DNA from 3 places in the Klebsiella sp. WP3-W18-ESBL-02 genome. Region 2 is predicted to be linked to each of the others. Evidence: predicted binding sites of a transcription regulator. Region 2 holds the regulator's gene; each other region holds the start of a gene.

Region 1 (5,043 bases), 2.4 Mb from region 2:
CAGGCAAACCCGGCGCACGTTGCCGGATGGCGGCGTAAATGCCTTATCCGGCCTACGTGTGCTATGCGATCAAGCGTCGCAATACTTTTTCTTGATAACCACAATCACCGTGCCGAGCAGCCCGACAACCAGCAGGAAAATCGGCAGAATCATCAGGAAGGTCATCACCTGATCTTCATGGCGCTTCACGAACGGAATCATGCTGATGGCATAGCCCAGACTGGTGACCACGCCCACCCACAGCAGCGCGCTTAGCCAGTTAAACAGCTGGAAGCGACGATTCGGCAGGCCGGAAATGCCCGCCATTGTTGGCAGCAGGGTGCGCACGAATGCCAGGAAGCGCCCGGCGAGCAGCGCCAGCAGGCCGTGGCGGTCGAACATACAGGTTGCGCGCTGATGGTATTTTTCCGGCAGCTGTGCGAGCCAGCCTTTTACCACTCGGGTGTTGCCCAGCCAGCGGCCCTGAATATAGCTCAGCCAGCAGCCGAGGCTGGCGGCGGTGGTCAGGATGACGAGGGTAGGGACGTAGCCCATCACGCCCTTGGCGATGAGCGCGCCCGCCAATAGCAATAGGCTATCGCCGGGGAGGAAGGAGGCGGGGAGCAGGCCGTTTTCCAGAAACAGAGTGGCAAACATGACCAGATAAACAACCCCCACGACGTGCGGATTCGCCAGGGCAGCAAAATCGTGCTGCCAAAGCGCGGCGACTATATCTTGAATAACGACCATGGACATTCCTGTGGAACAGCGTTTTCACTTATTGTACGCCCGAATTCTTAAGAACACCTTGATCCCGGACGCAACAAATGAAGCCGTATTGTTCAGCCTGGCTGACAATCACGTGAAATTTGTTTACGCCTGGCGACGAGGGCACTCGGGAACCGACTGTTCTCAACATCGGTGACGCCGCCGTAGGCTGCGCCAAAAACATTGCTAACCCGCCCGGCACTGACCATGCCGGGCCCGGCTATGTTACACGATGCGGGCGAATCCTGCCGCTAAATCCTCAATCAGATCGTCAACGTTCTCCAGGCCGATGTGAACGCGGATGAGCGTGCCCTCAAAATCAATCTTACCTTCAGGGCGGATGCTGGCGAGCTCTTCCGGTTGGTTGGCCAGAATAAGCGATTCAAAGCCGCCCCACGAGTACGCCATGCTGAACAGCGAAAAGTTATCGAGATACTGCGCCAGCTCATCGTTATTCAGACGTTTATTCAAAACGAAGGAGAACAGGCCGCTGCTGCCGGTGAAGTCGCGCTGCCAGAACTCATGGCCTTTGCTGCCCGGCAGCGCCGGGTGGTTAACGCGCGCCACCTGCGGCTGCTGTGCCAGCCATTCGGCAATTTTCAGGCTGCTTTCATGGTGCTGGCGCAGGCGCACGCCCAGCGTGCGCAGGCCGCGGCTGGTCATATAGGCGGTATCCGCGTCGAGCATCTGACCCATCAGGTAGGCATTTTCGCGCAGCTGCGCCCAGCAGCGTTCATTGGCTACCGCCGTACCGACCATGGCGTCTGAGTGACCAATTAAATATTTGGTGCCGGCCTGAATGGAAATATCGATATCGAAATCGAGCGCTTTGAACAGAATCCCCGCCGCCCAGGTGTTGTCGATCATGATGATCGCCTCGGGCGCAACGCTGCGCACGGCGGCAACAATCGCCGGCACGTCATGCACTTCCATGGTGATCGAACCCGGTGATTCCAGGAACACCACTTTGGTGTTGGGCTGGATCAGGCCAGCAATGTCGGCGCCAATCAACGGGTCGAACCAGCCGGTGCTTACGCCCAGCTTGCCAAGAATTTTGGTGCAAAAATCCTGCGTCGGCTCATAGGCGGTGTTGGTCAGCAGGACGTGATCGCCCTGCTCGACGAAGGCCAGAATGGTGTTGGCGACCGCCGCCGCACCGCAGGGGAAGAGCGCGCAGCCGGCGCCGCCTTCCAGCTCGCACATGGCCTCCTGGAGTGAGAAATGCGTGAGCGTCCCGCGACGGCCATAAAACAGCTCGCCGTTGGCGCGGTTACGGGTTGCCTGTTTCTTGGCGGCAACGGTCTCGAAAACCAGCGAAGAGGCGCGCTGAATCACGCTGTTTACCGATCCCTGGGTGTATTTTTTGCTGCGTCCGGCGTTAACCAGCGCGGTATCAAGGTGCTTGTCTGCCATCTTGGGTCTACCTGTTTTTATACGTCTGGACGTCTAAACTATCACGATTGTTCATGCGATGGCGCGTTGCAAACGCATACAGGAGAAAATTTTGCCAAAAAGCGCGCAGAAAACTTTTTTACTGCGTAAGCGCAAGGAAAATAAGTGTGATTTGAGTCAATATGTAAATACTAATGAGAACTACTATCAATTCGACGTTGTTTTGATATTATTGGTCTCAGATTTTGTGATTTATGTCCTGGAGATACACAGTGGGTAATAATTTGATGCAGGCGGATCTCTCCGTTTGGGGTATGTATCATCATGCCGACATCGTGGTTAAAGTGGTCATGATTGGCTTGATACTGGCATCCGTCGTCACCTGGGCTATTTTCTTCAGCAAGGGCGCCGAGCTCATTTCTCATAAGCGCCGCCTCAAGCGCGAACAGAAGCTGTTAGCCGATGCGCGTTCACTCAATCAGGCGCACGAAACGGCCGCCGCATTCGACGCCCGCAGCCTGAGCAGCCAGCTGATTAATGAAGCGCAGAACGAACTCGAGCTTTCGGCCGGTTCGCAAGACAACGAAGGCATTAAAGAACGTACCGGTTTCCGTCTTGAACGTCGCGTTGCGGCGGTAGGCCGTCACATGGGACGCGGTAACGGCTTCCTCGCGACCATCGGTGCTATCTCTCCGTTCGTCGGCCTGTTCGGCACCGTATGGGGCATCATGAACAGCTTTATCGGTATCGCCCAGACCCAAACCACTAACCTGGCGGTGGTGGCACCGGGTATCGCAGAAGCCCTGCTGGCGACTGCGATTGGCCTGTTTGCCGCGATTCCGGCGGTGGTGATTTATAACGTCTTCGCGCGTCTCATCGGCGGCTTCAAGGCCAACCTTAGCGATGTGGCCGCCCAGGTTCTGCTGCTGCAGAGTCGCGATCTGGATCTCAGCGCCAGCGGCGTGCATCCGGTCCGTACCGCCCAGAAATTACGAGTAGGTTAATGCCCCATGGCAATGCGTCTTAATGAAAATCTGGACGACACCGGCGAAATGCATGAAATCAACGTGACGCCGTTTATCGACGTCATGCTGGTGCTCTTGATTATCTTCATGGTTGCCGCACCGCTGGCGACCGTCGATGTCAAAGTGAATCTGCCGGCGTCTTCTAGCCAACCGCAGCCACGCCCGGAAAAACCGGTCTACCTGTCGGTGAAAGCGGATAAATCGATGTTCCTCGGTAATGATCCCATCACCGATGACAATATGGTCACGGCGCTGGAAGCGCTGACGGAAGGCAAGAAAGACACCACCATCTTCTTCCGCGCCGATAAAACGGTGGACTATGAAACGATGATGAAGGTTATGGATACGCTTCATCAGGCGGGCTATCTGAAGATTGGCCTGGTTGGCGAAGAGACCGTCGCGAAAAAATAATCACACCGGATGGCGCGCTCTGCGCCATCCGTTATATCCCCCTGATAATATCATATTTATCTTAAGTCTTATTTTCTGCACGGCATTTCTGCTGATATTTAAATGTTATTTAGCAGTGCTTCATTCGCGTTATATATTTTTAACGTTAGAGTGGCTAGCCTGAAATAACCTTTCTACGCTTAATTCTGAACGCTAACAATAATATATAAACCTGCAGCGGACGGACATTATCATGGCCATAATATCTTTGCGACAAGCTGAAGGCACGCATCGTGACCTCATCTCGTTATCGACAATTCGTCAGAGGGCGGACCGCCTGCTGTTGGTGCTGGTTTGGGTTATGTGGTTTATTTCGCTCGCGGTGGGATGGCGCCATGATAATCCTGCTCTGGCGTTGCTGGTGGCAAGCTGTCTGACTGTCCTTGGCACCATCATGACGCTGCTTTTCTCCGGCAGACTGATCGCCCGGCTGGCTTATGCTGTTATTTTGATGGCCTACTCTGCGCTACTTATTCAGCTTGGTGAAGGGGAAACTGAATATCATTTTTCGGTATTTGTACTGCTCTCTGCGCTGCTGGCCTGGCGTGATTGGCGGCCGTTAATTATGGGTGCGGCGGTGATTGCGCTGCATCATCTGGTGTTTAATTATTTACAGCAATATGGCTTATTTCATATTGCCGTCTTTATGCACCCCGGCCTGCATATGGTGATTATGCACGGCCTGTTTGTGGTCGTGCAGACGGTATTCCTGGTCTTTCTGGCAGTACGCATGGAGCAGGATGCTCGCTCGGCCAGCGAGGTGGCGAAGCTGGCGGCGGTGATTAACCGCGAGTCGGGTTACCTGACGCTTGAGCGCGACAGCAAAACCAGCCGTTCGCCTTTTGCCCGTACCTTTAGCCTGACGCTCGACGCCATGCGAACGACGCTGGAGCAGGTAAGCGGCAACGTTTCTCAACTGCTGGATGCATCGCAAACGCTGCTGCAGCGCAATACGGCGCTGTCTGAACGTACGGACAGCCAGGCGCGTTCGTTGGCGGTCACCGCCAGCGCCATGGAACAGCTCGCCGCCGCCGCCTCGCTCACCAGCGAGAAGGCCAGCGAAGCGCGATCGCTGGCAGAGCAGGCCAGCGGCGTAGCGCGAGAAGGGGGAGAGAATATCCGCGCGGCGATGGCGTCCATGACGCACATCCGTGATGAATCGCAAAAGATCAGCGGCATTCTGGAGATGATTGACGGCATCGCCTTCCAGACGAATATTCTGTCGCTCAATGCTTCCGTTGAAGCGGCCAGAGCCGGCGCGCACGGCAAAGGGTTTGCCGTCGTGGCTGCCGAAGTGCGCACGCTGGCGCTCCGCTGTGAAGGCGCTGCACGCGATATCCGCCAGCTCATTTCCGCCTCAGTCGAGCGTACGCATCAGGGGAGTGAGCAGGTTGAGCGGGCCGGGAAAACCATGGCGGCGATCATCAGC
Region 2 (5,043 bases):
GTAATATCCTGGGTCTGATACGTTCGTTTTTTTTTACAACTCCCATCACACATTCTGAATGTAAACGGTCTCATTAACATTCCACTCAGGCCCCGCAAGGGCTGGCGTGGATAAATGTTAATAACGCATTACGTTACACATTGAAACCAAATATGTGCGCTTTGTCATAATCCTGCACTCTTGTTGCGGAAAAGGATTGATAATTCGCGTCGCGAAAAATAGTCTATCCGTGTACTAAATATCTTTTTCCAGAAGTTCATTTTTTTTAAGTTTTATTTTTTGCCTCTGCTTTGCGGCGGCATTTTAAAAGTCAAAGAGGATATAACTATGCGTACGTTTAGTGGCAAACGTAGTACGCTGGCGCTGGCTATCGCCGGTGTGACAGCACTCTCAGGTTTTGCAATGACCCCGGAAGCCAAAGCGGAAGGGTTTATTGATGATTCAACATTGACCGGTGGCGTCTATTACTGGCAGCGTGAACGTGACCGTAAAGATGTGACCGACCACGACAAATATAAAACCAACCTTTCCCACTCCACCTGGAACGCTAACCTTGATTTCCAGTCTGGCTATGCGGCTGACATGTTCGGTATTGATATTGCGGCGTTTACCGCAATTGAAATGGCGGAAAGCAGCGAAAGTGGCCACCCGAACGAAATTGCCTTCTCGTCGAAAAACAAAGGTTACAGCGAAGATTACAGCGGCGATAAGAGCGGTATCAGCCTGTATAAAGCGGCAGCTAAATTTAAACTGGGCCCAACCTGGGCACGTGCCGGTTACATTCAGCCAACCGGTCAAACCCTGCTGGCGCCGCACTGGAGCTTTATGCCGGGTACCTATCAGGGTGCTGAAGCCGGGGCGAATTTCGACTACGGCGACAACGGTGCGCTGAGCTTCTCGTACATGTGGACCAACGAGTATAAAGCGCCGTGGCACCTGGAGATGGACGACTTCTATCAGGCCGATAAGAAGACCAAGGTTGATTATCTGCACTCCGTTGGCGCGAAATATGATTTCAAAAACAACCTGGTGCTGGAAGCGGCATTCGGTCAGGCGGAAGGGTATGTTGATCAGTACTTCGCCAAAGCCAGCTACAAGTTTGATATTCCTGGCGGCCCGCTGACCACCAGCTACCAGTTCTACGGTACGCGCGACAAGGTTAACGACGGCAGCGTAAACGATATCTATGATGGCACCGCCTGGCTGCAGGCGCTGACATTCGGCTACAAGCTGAACGAAGTCTTTGACTTCCGCCTGGAAGGGACCTGGGTTAAGGCCGACGGTCAGCAGGGTTACTTCCTGCAACGTATGACCCCGACCTACGCATCGTCCAACGGTCGTCTGGATATCTGGTGGGATAACCGTTCTGACTTCAACGCCAACGGCGAAAAGGCGGTCTTCTTCGGTACCATGTATGACCTGAAGAACTGGAACCTGCCGGGCTGGGCAGTAGGGGCTTCCTATGTTTATGCATGGGATGCGAAGCCAGCGACCTGGCAGAGCAACCCGGATGCTTACTACAACAAAAACAACACTATCAGAGAGTCTGCATACAGTCTGGATGCGATGTACACCGTACAGGAAGGCCGCGCGAAGGGTACGCTCTTCAAACTGCACTTCACTCAGTATGACAACCACTCCGATATCCCGAGCTGGGGCGGTGGTTACGGCAACATCTTCCAGGATGAGCGCGACGTGAAATTCATGGTTATCGCTCCGTTCACTATTTTCTGATGCATGATGCGGCAGGGGGAGACCTCTGCCGCCGCTAAGAGGCTCATCGTATGAAAAAACTGATTATGGTTGCTCTGATGGCCGCAGGGCTGACCGCCTGTGTTCAGCCGCCAGCGCCAAAAGAAGACAGCAAGCTGAAGGATGCCTACAGCGCCTGTATCAACACCGCGCAGGGTAATCCGGATAAAATCGAAGCCTGCCAAAGCGTGCTGAACGTGCTGAAACAAGAGAAGCAGCACCAGCAGTTTGCTAACCAGGAAAGCGTGCGCGTGCTGGATTATCAGCAGTGCATTCAGGCAACCCGTACCGGTAACGACCAGGCGGTAAAAGCCAAATGCGATAAAATGTGGCAGGAAATTCGCAGCAACAATACTCCTGCGCAAAAATAAATATTCCGCCACGCTAATAACTGAAAAAACCGCTGCTTGCAGCGGTTTTTTTATGGCCAATATCTGACGGCAGGCGAAAAAAAACCAGCGGATAGCGCTGGTTTTTAACGAAGACGACGCGTTATTTTTCTACGGCGTCGTGAGCGTGTTCATCTTCACGGCAGTCGCCTTCAGCGCAGTGGCCGTACAGATAAAGACTATGGTTAGTCAGGCGAATACCGTGCTTCGCGGCGATTTCACGCTGGCGAGCTTCAATGGAATCATCGCTAAACTCGATCACTTTCCCGCAATCAAGGCAGATCAGGTGATCGTGGTGATGCTGCTGGGTCAGTTCGAAAACGGATTTGCCGCCTTCAAAGTTATGACGGGTAACGATGCCAGCATCGTCAAACTGGTTCAGGACGCGGTAAACCGTCGCCAGACCAATTTCTTCACCCATGTCGATCAGGCGTTTGTATAAGTCTTCCGCACTGACATGGTGGTTGTCCGGCCCCTGAAGCACTTCCAGGATCTTTAACCGTGGAAGTGTGACTTTCAGGCCAGCCTTCTTTAATGCGGTATTATTGTCAGTCATGCGGAATCTGTCCTGTTGCTAAACGATTAACTTCCATCAGCGAAAGTATCACAGAGAATTCACCCGTTTTAATGCGTCTCATTATAGAATGACCCTATTGAAATGAAAACAGCAAGACTTGGGTAAACTAAGCTTTCAAAAACGAGGCTTCATCGACAAACTCCCGATGAGACCGCGCTAAATCAGAAGATATTGTACAGGTATGCGCTAAAAAGTTAAAAAAATGTAGCTATTATTTTGATTGCTTTTACCTATTAATGAGGCGCAATTTCATAATTGCGCCTCATTATCATCAGGCGTTTTTAATTTCGTCCAGGTGCAGTTCTTCCGCGACCTGTTTAACCCATTTTTCAACGCGCTCTGCGGTCAGCTCCGGCTGACGATCTTCGTCAATGGCCAGACCGACAAAGTGGTCGTCATCGGCCAGACCTTTAGAGGCTTCAAAATGGTAGCCCGCGGTCGGCCAGTGGCCGACGATGGTGGCGCCGTTTGGTTCAATGATGTCACGGATGGTGCCCAGCGCATCGCAGAAGTATTCCGCATAATCTTCCTGATCGCCGCAGCCGAACAGCGCAACCAGCTTACCGTTGAAGTCCACTTCTTCCAGTGATGGGAAGAAATCATCCCAGTCGCACTGTGCTTCACCGTAGTACCAGGTCGGGATACCCAGCAGCAGGATATCGTAGCCCGCCAGGTCTTCTTTGCTGCTCTTGGCAATGTCGTGAACGTCTGCGACATCTTTACCAAGCTGTTTTTGAATCATTTTTGCGATATTTTCGGTGTTCCCGGTGTCGCTACCGAAGAAGATGCCAACGATTGCCATGAGTAAAATAACCTCTTGAAACTTAATGATATGGTGGTGGCTTATTGCCCACAGATAAGGGCAATCATAGCAGAACAGAGAAGCGTGCGGAAACAGCTATCGTGCCGGACTGCACACTCTGCTACATGAAAGTGTGTTCTGGGGGATTTTTCAGACGTTCCCCTGTCCGTGCAACAGGGCTAACTGGCTCATCAGAATTTCTTCGATGAGTTCGCTACGGCTCATGTCACGGGCAGTTGCCAGCTCGTTAAGCGCATCAACGGCGTCGCTGTTCAGTTTGAGCTCGACGCGCTTAAGCCCGCGAACTTTATCGCGTTTGAGCTGATTGCGCTTATTAATGCGGAGCTGTTCGTCACGCGAAAGCGGATTGGTTTTGGGTCTTCCCGGCCGACGCTCATTTGCGAACAAATCTAATGTCGTACGGTCCGTTTGTTCTTTTGCCATGGTTCAGAGTGACTTCGGGGAAACAAGCTACCGGGCGGTGCCCGATGCAGACAGCGCGCAATCATACAACAGTGGGGCCCGCACGCCAACGACCACGGCCATTCTGACGCGCGGTCGATGCATTTTTAATCACTCTGCGAGGTAGCGGCGGATGGCACGCAGTACCGCATCCGGTTTTTCCGCGTGCACCCAGTGTCCTGCACCGGCAATGACGTGCGCTCTGGCCTGCGGGAACTGGGCGAGCAGATCGGCGCGGTAGGCTTCCGTAACGTACGGCGAGTTGCCGCCGGGAATAAACAGTGCCGGATGATCCCAGGCCGGAATGGCCTCCCAGCCCACGATATGCGGGTATTGTTCCCACAGCACCGGTACGTTAAAGCGCCAACCGCCGTCAACGAACGACTTCAGCAGGAATTGAATGACGCCCTCTTGATGCAAATACTCGCGCATGACCGTTGCCGCTTGTTGGCGAGTGGCAACTCCGGCGCTGGTGACGGCGTTAATGGCGGCAAAAATCTCATCGTGACGGCGCACGTGGTAGTCCACCGGCGCAATATCGATCGCGACCAGGCGGTCAATCCGCTCCGGAGCCAGCGCGGTCATCGCCATGACGGCTTTACCACCCATGGAATGGCCAATCAGCGTGGCTTTTTCAATCTGGTTGGCGTCCAGGGTATCCAGCAGATCCTGCGCCATGGCCGGATAGTTCATCTCGTCGGCGCGAGGAGACAATCCGTGGTTACGCATATCGACCTGAATGATGTCGTGGTCAGAAACCAGGTCACGCGCCAGGATGCCCAGGTTATCCAGGCTGCCGAACAGGCCGTGAACCAGAACGATGGGGGAATTATTGTGCAGGTTTTGTGCAGTTTGCGCTCGGAAATTCAATTTCATAGCAAAGTTCTTTTTTTCGCATTGTCGGGTTAGGGTATCATGTTGAGCATTCTAACGCGCAGGGGGAAGTGAGGAACTCATCCGAATTTTGCCGTCCCCCTGGTTTGGCGCTACCCGCTGTTGGGTTTTGACTTTATAATCCCAATAAACTGTATACAGAAAAATAATTGCACCGGATTAAGATG
Region 3 (5,043 bases), 2.1 Mb from region 2:
ACCCGGTTCCGCTGCAGCTGGCAATTGGTGCTGAAGAAGGTTTCACCGGTGTTGTTGACCTGGTGAAAATGAAAGCCATCAACTGGAACGATGCAGACCAGGGCGTTACCTTCGAATACGAAGATATCCCGGCTGACATGCAGGAACTGGCTGACGAATGGCACCAGAACCTGATCGAATCCGCTGCTGAAGCTTCTGAAGAGCTGATGGAGAAATACCTGGGTGGTGAAGAACTGACTGAAGAAGAGATCAAAAAAGCTCTGCGTCAGCGCGTTCTGAACAACGAAATCATCCTGGTAACCTGTGGTTCTGCGTTCAAGAACAAAGGTGTTCAGGCGATGCTGGATGCGGTAATTGATTACCTGCCATCCCCGGTTGACGTACCTGCGATCAACGGCATCCTGGACGACGGTAAAGATACCCCGGCTGAGCGTCACGCAAGCGACGACGAGCCGTTCTCTGCACTGGCGTTCAAAATTGCTACCGACCCGTTCGTGGGCAACCTGACCTTCTTCCGTGTGTACTCCGGTGTGGTTAACTCTGGTGATACCGTACTGAACTCCGTGAAAACTGCACGTGAGCGTTTCGGTCGTATCGTTCAGATGCACGCTAACAAACGTGAAGAGATCAAAGAAGTTCGCGCGGGCGACATCGCTGCTGCAATCGGTCTGAAAGACGTAACCACTGGTGACACCCTGTGTGACCCGGATGCGCCGATCATTCTGGAACGTATGGAATTCCCTGAGCCGGTAATCTCCATCGCAGTAGAACCGAAAACCAAAGCTGACCAGGAAAAAATGGGTCTGGCTCTGGGCCGTCTGGCTAAAGAAGACCCGTCATTCCGCGTATGGACCGACGAAGAATCTAACCAGACCATTATCGCCGGTATGGGTGAGCTGCACCTCGACATCATCGTTGACCGTATGAAACGTGAATTCAACGTTGAAGCGAACGTCGGTAAACCTCAGGTTGCTTACCGTGAAGCGATTCGCGCGAAAGTTACCGATATCGAAGGTAAACACGCTAAGCAGTCTGGTGGTCGCGGTCAGTACGGTCATGTTGTTATCGACATGTACCCGCTGGAGCCGGGTTCCAACCCGAAAGGCTACGAGTTCATCAACGACATTAAAGGTGGTGTAATCCCTGGCGAATACATCCCGGCCGTTGATAAAGGTATCCAGGAACAGCTGAAATCTGGCCCGCTGGCTGGTTACCCGGTTGTTGACATGGGTGTTCGTCTGCACTTCGGTTCTTACCATGACGTTGACTCCTCTGAACTGGCGTTTAAACTGGCCGCTTCTATCGCCTTCAAAGATGGCTTTAAGAAAGCAAAACCAGTTCTGCTTGAACCGATCATGAAGGTTGAAGTAGAGACTCCGGAAGAGAACACTGGTGACGTTATCGGTGACTTGAGCCGCCGTCGTGGTATGCTCAAAGGTCAGGAATCCAACGTGACTGGCGTTGTGATCCACGCTGAAGTTCCGCTGTCCGAAATGTTCGGTTATGCAACTCAGCTGCGTTCACTGACCAAAGGCCGTGCTTCTTACTCCATGGAGTTCCTGAAGTACGACGATGCGCCGAACAACGTTGCTCAGGCCGTTATTGAAGCCCGTGGTAAATAATCCACAGGATTAAAACCTAAGTCCCGTGCTCTCTCCAAAGGGGAGAGCACTATAGTAAGGAATATAGCCGTGTCTAAAGAAAAATTTGAACGTACAAAACCGCACGTTAACGTCGGCACCATCGGCCACGTTGACCACGGTAAAACTACCCTGACCGCTGCAATCACCACCGTACTGGCTAAAACCTACGGCGGTGCTGCTCGTGCTTTCGACCAGATCGATAACGCGCCGGAAGAAAAAGCTCGTGGTATCACCATCAACACTTCTCACGTTGAATATGACACCCCGACTCGCCACTACGCACACGTAGACTGCCCGGGCCACGCCGACTATGTTAAAAACATGATCACCGGTGCTGCGCAGATGGATGGCGCGATCCTGGTTGTTGCTGCGACTGACGGCCCGATGCCGCAGACTCGTGAGCACATCCTGCTGGGTCGTCAGGTAGGCGTTCCGTACATCATCGTGTTCCTGAACAAATGCGACATGGTTGATGACGAAGAGCTGCTGGAACTGGTTGAAATGGAAGTTCGTGAACTTCTGTCTCAGTACGATTTCCCGGGCGACGACACTCCGATCGTTCGTGGTTCTGCTCTGAAAGCGCTGGAAGGCGAAGCAGAGTGGGAAGCGAAAATCATCGAACTGGCTGGCTTCCTGGATTCTTACATCCCGGAACCAGAACGTGCTATCGATAAGCCGTTCCTGCTGCCGATCGAAGACGTATTCTCCATCTCCGGTCGTGGTACCGTTGTTACCGGTCGTGTAGAACGCGGTATCATCAAAGTTGGCGAAGAAGTTGAAATCGTTGGTATCAAAGAGACTGCTAAGTCTACCTGTACTGGCGTTGAAATGTTCCGCAAACTGCTGGACGAAGGCCGTGCTGGTGAGAACGTTGGTGTTCTGCTGCGTGGTATCAAACGTGAAGAAATCGAACGTGGTCAGGTACTGGCTAAGCCGGGTTCTATCAAGCCGCACACCAAGTTCGAATCTGAAGTGTACATCCTGTCCAAAGACGAAGGCGGCCGTCATACTCCGTTCTTCAAAGGCTACCGTCCGCAGTTCTACTTCCGTACTACTGACGTGACTGGTACCATCGAACTGCCGGAAGGCGTTGAGATGGTCATGCCGGGCGACAACATCAAAATGGTTGTTACCCTGATCCACCCGATCGCGATGGACGACGGTCTGCGTTTCGCAATCCGTGAAGGCGGCCGTACTGTAGGTGCGGGCGTTGTTGCTAAAGTAATGAGCTAATTATTGCTTAATTAGCTTTGAGCTTAAAAAGGGCGCTTCGGCGCCCTTTTTGCTTTTCTGATGTTTATTACTACGCATTTTTAACCGCTCTCTTTATCTCTTTCGTGCTGCAATTTGCATGTCGCTATTGTAATCATAATTATTCTCACTTACACTTTGTTCAGAAATTGAACGGGAGTGGGTATGTACGTTTGTTTATGTAATGGCGTCAGCGATAAAAAAATTCGCCAGGCAGTACGCCAGTTTCATCCGCAGTCTTTCCAGCAGTTAAGAAAATGTATTCCTATTGGAAATCAATGCGGTAAATGCGTTCGTGCGGCCCGTGAGGTGATGGAAGACGAATTAATGCAAATGCCAGAGTTCAAAGAGATTGCCTGAGCCCGGATTTCTTTTTTGACATCCCTGTAGTCCGTTCTACGCTTCAATATGTGGAAGCGGAGGGTCTATAAAATGAAAGGTGATGTTAAGATAATAAATTATCTCAATAAATTATTGGGAAACGAGCTTGTCGCAATAAACCAATACTTTCTCCACGCGAGAATGTTCAAAAACTGGGGCCTGATGCGCCTCAACGATATTGAGTATCACGAATCCATCGATGAAATGAAACACGCCGATCGCTACATCGAGCGTATTCTGTTTCTTGAAGGGATCCCCAATCTGCAGGACCTGGGCAAGCTGCATATCGGCGAGGACGTCGAGGAGATGCTGCAGTCTGACCTTAAGCTTGAGCTGGACGGCGCGAAAGATCTCCGTGAAGCGATAGCCTATGCCGATAGTGTTCATGATTATGTCAGTCGCGATATGCTGATCAATATCCTGACTGAGGAAGAACATCACATCGACTGGCTGGAAACCGAGCTGGATTTGATTAGTAAAATTGGCCTGCAGAACTACCTTCAGTCGCAGATCAAAGTCGAAGATTAAACCCCGACACGCCGGCAACAATAAAACCCGCAGCCCCCAGAAATGGACCGAACGGCAGCGGGTTTTTTATGCCCGCCAACGAGCGTTGCCAGCAGGCTGTGCTGAATACGTATATCGCAGCCATCGTGCTGGCCGTTAGCACTAAAACCGGCAGCGATGGCCAGCCATGCCACGCTCCCAACGCCGCCAGATATTTTACGTCGCCGTAGCCTAATCCCTCACGCCCGCGAAGCCCCCGGTATCCCCAATAAATCATGGCCATGGCACCATAGCCGGCAAAAATTCCCCATAGTGCATCATTAACGTTAGCCGGCCGCAGGCTCAGCTGAAAGAGCAGCCCCGCCCACAGGAGAGGGCAGGTGAGACGGTCGGGCAGCAACCCCGTGCGAGCGTCATGCCAGCACAGGGCGCTGCTCAACAGCACGTAGGCAATAAAGAAAGGAAAGGCGATAAGCGTCATTGTTTGGATACCGGTCTGGAAATATTGGGCGAGTGTGGCGGGAGGGGAGAAGGGTGGCAAACGGCAACATCACGCTGTGCGAGGCGTTATCCAGAAAAATTGCGCGGCTTGCCGTTTTGCAGGCTGCTTTGCGCCTCTTTCCGCAGAATAAGGTGACTATTTAATAAACACGACTTGCTTCACATGGGCATTTGTGTATAATGCGCGGGCTTGTCTAATATTGACAGGCGGTTCAATCTGAACCAGGTACTGCGAAAGCGATACCAGACAATGTTCCCAATTGGGGAACTCTGTAAGAACGGTTACACTCTCCCATCAATCGTAATGGGTTTGAGGAGTAACTATTTCGTCTATAAAATAATTGGAGCTCTGGTCTCATGCAGAACCAAAGAATCCGTATCCGCCTGAAAGCGTTTGATCATCGTCTGATCGATCAATCAACCGCGGAAATCGTCGAGACTGCTAAGCGCACTGGTGCGCAAGTCCGTGGTCCGATCCCGCTGCCGACCCGCAAAGAGCGTTTCACCGTTCTGATCTCTCCGCACGTTAACAAAGACGCGCGTGATCAGTACGAGATTCGTACTCACAAGCGTCTGGTTGACATCGTTGAGCCAACTGAAAAAACCGTTGATGCTCTGATGCGTCTGGACCTGGCTGCCGGTGTAGACGTGCAGATCAGCCTGGGTTAATCAGGTCATCGAGCGATTGAGAGGTTGATACAATGATTGGTTTAGTCGGTAAAAAAGTGGGTATGACCCGCATCTTCACTGAAGATGGCGT

What was found. The regulator Fur, encoded in region 2, represses iron uptake genes when iron is present. The targets are predictions, from matches to a motif close to ATAATAATGAGAACNACTATCAA.
Region 1: a site for Fur is predicted at 2,328-2,350, ahead of exbB (tol-pal system-associated acyl-CoA thioesterase). Genes of this name have one in related genera too.
Region 3: a site for Fur is predicted at 3,003-3,025, ahead of bfd (bacterioferritin-associated ferredoxin). Genes of this name have one in related genera too.

Annotation. Positions count from the first base shown of each region.
Region 1 covers NZ_AP021972.1:766,669-771,711, forward strand. The annotation lists gene yghB (DedA family general envelope maintenance protein YghB) at 70-729, opposite strand; gene metC (cystathionine beta-lyase) at 973-2,160, opposite strand; gene exbB (tol-pal system-associated acyl-CoA thioesterase) at 2,412-3,143, shown strand; gene exbD (TonB system transport protein ExbD) at 3,150-3,575, shown strand; gene H7R56_RS03770 (methyl-accepting chemotaxis protein) at 3,808-5,043, shown strand, end outside.
Region 2 covers NZ_AP021972.1:3,562,598-3,567,640, reverse strand. The annotation lists gene chiP (chitoporin ChiP) at 328-1,734, shown strand; gene chiQ (ChiQ/YbfN family lipoprotein) at 1,785-2,123, shown strand; gene fur (ferric iron uptake transcriptional regulator) at 2,245-2,697, opposite strand; gene fldA (flavodoxin FldA) at 2,990-3,520, opposite strand; gene ybfE (LexA regulated protein) at 3,671-3,964, opposite strand; gene ybfF (esterase) at 4,094-4,858, opposite strand; gene seqA (replication initiation negative regulator SeqA) at 5,041-5,043, shown strand, end outside.
Region 3 covers NZ_AP021972.1:492,997-498,039, forward strand. The annotation lists gene fusA (elongation factor G) at 1-1,622, shown strand, start outside; gene tuf (elongation factor Tu) at 1,692-2,876, shown strand; gene bfd (bacterioferritin-associated ferredoxin) at 3,060-3,254, shown strand; gene bfr (bacterioferritin) at 3,327-3,803, shown strand; gene H7R56_RS02370 (prepilin peptidase) at 3,787-4,263, opposite strand; gene rpsJ (30S ribosomal protein S10) at 4,641-4,952, shown strand; gene rplC (50S ribosomal protein L3) at 4,985-5,043, shown strand, end outside.